DNA from 2 places in the Arthrobacter sp. CJ23 genome. Region 1 is predicted to be linked to the other one. Evidence: predicted binding sites of a transcription regulator. Region 1 holds the regulator's gene; the other holds the start of a gene.
The links. The regulator LexA, encoded in region 1, represses DNA repair genes until DNA is damaged. The targets are predictions, from matches to a motif close to TCGAACANNTGTTCGA.
Positions count from the first base shown of each region.

Region 2: a site for LexA is predicted at 1,235-1,250, ahead of NVV90_RS20385 (shikimate dehydrogenase). Genes of this name have one in related genera too.

Region 1 is NZ_CP102950.1:1,630,634-1,633,005, reverse strand. It holds gene NVV90_RS07255 (histidinol-phosphate transaminase) at 1-304, opposite strand, end outside; gene NVV90_RS07250 (LysM peptidoglycan-binding domain-containing protein) at 374-733, opposite strand; gene lexA (transcriptional repressor LexA) at 1,094-1,840, shown strand; gene NVV90_RS07240 (dihydrofolate reductase family protein) at 1,990-2,372, shown strand, end outside.
Region 2 is NZ_CP102950.1:4,501,189-4,503,560, reverse strand. It holds gene NVV90_RS20395 (MFS transporter) at 1-171, opposite strand, end outside; gene NVV90_RS20390 (IclR family transcriptional regulator) at 378-1,148, shown strand; gene NVV90_RS20385 (shikimate dehydrogenase) at 1,367-2,284, shown strand; gene NVV90_RS20380 (bifunctional sugar phosphate isomerase/epimerase/4-hydroxyphenylpyruvate dioxygenase family protein) at 2,284-2,372, shown strand, end outside.

The DNA.
Region 1 (2,372 bases):
GCTGGAGGACCTCATTGGAGCCGTTGGCAGCCCAGATGTTGTCCGCGGACAGGCCATGGCCGAGGTATTCGGCGAGTGCTTCACGGAGCTCGGTGAACTCGCGGTCCGGGTAGCGGTTCAGCCCGGTGGCGGCCGCCGCGACGGCCTCGGTGATGGCGGCCTGCACATCCGCCGGCACGCCATGGGTATTCTCGTTGACGTTGAGCAGGATGGGGACGTCAAGCTGCGGTGCGCCATAGGGGCTCAGTCCACGCAGGTTGGTCCGGAGGGGAAGTCGGTCAAGTCGCTCAAGCTGGTCACTCACCATGACAGTTTAAGGTGCAAGGACGCCCGCCCCGTAACTGTGACGGGCCGCGACCATGGCCAGCCCGGCCTAGTTTGCGGGAACGAACAGGGATTGCCCTGGCACGATCTTGCCGCCGCGGAGGTTGTTCAGCTGGATGATTTCGGCAATGACGTCGCGGGGGTCGCGCTCCGGCGCAGCCGCACCGGCAATCCCCCACAGGGACTGTCCCGGCTGGACCGTGACCGTGACCGCTACGGGCGGGTGCAGCTCGGACGCGGCATCGGAGGCCTTGGCCGGGGAATTGAAGAATCCGGCCAGGCTGAGCAGCACAGCCACGAGCAGGAACATGGGGAAGCCGAAGAACACGATGCGGCCGCGGCGGGTGAGCCGAAGCCGGCCCGGTGCCGGCGTGTAGTGGGAACCGTGGAGCGTGGTGTTTGCAGACATGAGCTGAGCCCTCCTGAGCGATCGCCTCCGCCCCGTGAATCCCGGTGGGCGGCTGCCGTTTTCTGTGTCCGTTGGCCCCTTCGCGGCCCGGTGTTCGAACGAATCATTCGAACACCGGACCCGGATCGAAGCCTTAATAGAACACATATTCGAACCTTGCTACGACATTTTTAGCACTTATCAACGAACGGTGTCGAGACTCGCTAGAACAAATGTTTGATAAACGCCCGCGCCTGCCCTACGTTTGAGTGAAGAAACAGGCACTGTTTCAGTGGATCAGCAGGGTCTGACATTCAGACCGAACAGTCCCGGAAACCGCGGAACATCGCGGCCGGGCGGAACGGAAGGGCGTTGGCGAACATGGCAGCGAAAGCCACGGACGGCAGGGCAAGCCTGCGTAGCCAGCAGCCGCAGAAGAGCCCCAAGAGCCTGACCGTCCGGCAGAAGAAAATCCTGGAAACCATCCAGCGTTCGGTCAATGACAACGGCTACCCGCCGTCCATGCGAGAAATCGGCGACACCGTGGGGCTCGCCAGCCTGTCCAGCGTCACCCACCAGCTGTCGCAGCTGGAGAAGCTCGGCTATCTCCGGCGGGACCCCAAGCGCCCCCGGGCCATGGAAGTCCTCATGCCGCTGACCCTTGATGGCGGCGCGAAAATCCCGGGCGTCGAAACCCCGGCGAAGCTCCGCAGCACGGCCGGCCTGGCCGTCACGGAACTGGCCAGCGCCAGCGACATGGCCATGGTGCCCCTCGTAGGACGCATTGCCGCCGGCGGTCCCATCCTGGCCGACCAGACTGTTGAAGACGTCCTTTCGCTCCCGCGCCAGCTGGTGGGCCACGGCGAGCTCTTCATGTTGAAGGTGGCCGGTGATTCCATGATCGATGCCGCCATCTGCGACGGCGACTGGGTAGTGGTCCGGCGCCAGAATGATGCCATCAACGGGGACATCGTCGCGGCCCTGCTGGATGACGAAGCCACGGTGAAGACGTTCCGCCAGCGTGACGGCCACACCTGGCTGCTGCCGCAGAACACGCAGTACGAGCCGATCCTGGGCGACCAAGCAACCATCATGGGCAAGGTCGTGTCCGTGCTGCGCTCCCTCTAGGCCGCCGCGCCGGGGGTACACGGTCGCAACCGGCCTTCCGCCTGCGGTCCATGCCGGGCCGAAGGCCGTTGCCCCACGGCAGGAGGCTGTGGCAGCCTCGAAGTGATCCCGTCGCCGGGCCGGCGGCGGGCGCAGCGAAGGAGCACGGCATGGGACTCATCCATATAGACCTGTTCACCACGCTCGACGGCGTGGCGCAGGCCCCTGGCGGGCCGGGGGAGGACCCTGCCGACGGCTTCGAGTTTGGCGGCTGGCAGGCACCCCTCATCGACGAGATCGTCGGAGCGCAGATCGATTCCGGGATGGAAGGGATGGACGCGCTGCTGCTGGGGCGCCGGACCTACGACATTTTCGCCTCATATTGGCCGCATGCGAACGGGGACATAGCGCGGCTGTTCAACCGCCTCCCGAAATACGTTGCCTCGCGCCAGACGCCGGCCCTCGGCTGGGCCGGCTCCACACTGCTCGGTCCCGATGTTGCCGCCGCAGTGCGCGAGCTGCGCGAACGGCACGCGAGCATCCACGTCATCGG
Region 2 (2,372 bases), 1.8 Mb from region 1:
GTCCGCGCTGGGGAAGAAAACGTGCGGGAAGATCAGCGCGGCGGCCGAACCGAAGATGAAGAAGTCGTAGTACTCGACGGCGCTGCCGAGGAAGCTGGCAAGCGCGGCCTTCTTGGGCGTCCCGGCCGGGGCTGCGGTGCCCGGGACCGTGGACGGCTGGGTGTGGCTCATGGGGTTCCTTCGTGTGACGACGGTGTCGCGGATAAATCCAGGGTGCTGCGGTGCCGGTTTGTGGGTACCGCCGGCCGATCCATTCAGTAGCCACATGGTGAGAGCTACTTGCGTAATACAGAAATCATGGCTGTGAGCATGGTCACTTGTCAAGAACTTTATTCACCATCTAGAAATAGCTCTCACCATGTGAGAGCATTTAGCTTATGAATGTGAAAGAGGACACAAAAACCGACATGGTGGGCAAGGCCCTCGGGCTGCTGGTGCTGCTGGGTAATGAGCCGAAGGGCGCCAGCGCCTCGGAGCTGGCCAGGAATGCCGAGCTGCCGTTCAGCACCACCTACCGCCTGCTGGGCTCACTGACCCGCGACGGCTTTGTCGACTACGAGCCGGACGGCCGCCGCTACCATCTGGGCCTGCGCGTCTTCCAGCTGGGCCAGAGGGTGTCCAACCACCACGGTTTCGCAGCCACCGCGCTGCCGGTCCTGCAGCGCGTCACCGCCCGCACAGGCGAGGCCACCATCCTGTCCGTGCGCGACGGCGACCATCACCTGACCGTCAACAAGGTGGACGGTCCGCAGACTTTCCGTGTCACCAGCGATCCCGGCCACCTCGGCGCACTCCACACCACCTCGGTGGGCAAGGCGCTGATCGCCTTCGCCGACGACGCCGAGCGGCACCGGCTCGTCGAGGAGCTCGCGCTTGAGCCGCTCACCGAGTTCTCCATCACCGATCGCGACGCCTTCCGCCTCGAGATCGAACAGGTCCGGCGGCAGGGCTATGCGGTCATGGATGAGGAAAACGAGCTGGGCATGCGCGCCGTGGCCGTGCCTGTCCTCAACTCGCAGGGTCACGCCTTCGCCTCGCTCGCCACGGCCGTGCCGGTGTTCCGGCTCGGCATGGAGGCGCTCCTGGCCCACGTTCCCCTGCTCCAGGAGGCCGCGGCTGAACTAGCGGCGCGCCTGCCCCAGCGTTAGGCCCAACTGGGTCGCAATAGTGGTTGTTTTGGGCGCTCAGAACAACCACTACTGCCAGTCAGTTGGGTCTGCCAGCCGTTAGTCCGCAAAGCAAATGTTCGTGATAAGAACATGCGTGCGGAATGTGAACATGTGTAGTAATCTGAGTCAAGCACCCGGCCGGCCGGTGGCCCCCAAGGCGCCAACGGCCGCGGTGCTGAAGTCAAAGGAGCTTTAGGATGAGCAACCGAGCCGAGTCCGTACTGGCGGGCCTGATTGGCGAAGGCGTCATGCCGTCGCTCACGCCGCCCATGCACGAACGCGAAGCAGATGTGCAGGGCCTTCGCTTGCTGTACCGCCCCATCGACCTGCTGGAGCTGGCATTGCCGGCCGCCGCCGTCGGGGATCTCCTCATCGCAGCCCAGCGCATGGGCTTCAACGGCCTGAACATCACGCACCCGTGCAAGCAACTCGTGCTTGAGCACCTTGACGAAATCTCCGACGACGCCCGTCGCCTGGGTGCCGTCAATACGGTCCTCATTCAGGACGGCCGTTTCATCGGCCACAACACGGACTTCTCCGGCTTCGGCGCGGCACTGGCCTCCGGACTTCCAGATGCCAAGCTCAACCGCGTCGTCCAGCTCGGTGCGGGCGGTGCGGGGTCCGCCGTCGCCTACGCCCTGCTGACCGCCGGCGTCAGCACGCTGGACCTGGTGGACATGGATTCGGCGAGGGCCGCAGAGCGTGCCGCCGAACTCAGCGGACTCTTCCCGGCCGCCACGGTCACGCCGCACACTCCGGCCGAACTGCCTGAGCTGATGCCCCTGGCCGACGGCCTGGTGCACTGCACCCCGATCGGCATGGCCGCCCACCCGGGACTGCCGTTGGACACCGAGCTGCTGGAACCGCGGCACTGGGTTGCGGACATCGTCTACCGCCCCATCGAGACCCAGCTGGTGCGCGAGGCGCGCGCCAAGGGCTGCGACGTTCTCGACGGCGGCCGCATGGCAGTCGGTCAGGCGGCCGACGCTTTCCGGCTCTTCACAGGGCACGACGCCGACCGGGACCGCATGCGGGCCCACTTCCTCGAGCTGATCGCCATCGAGGATGCGCTGGCCGCTACGGAAGCACCGGCTTTCGCCAAGGCAGGCCGCTGATGCGCACCGGAATCGCCACGGTCTGCCTCTCCGGCACACTGAAAGAGAAGATGCAGGCCTGCGCCATCGCGGGCTTCGACGGCATCGA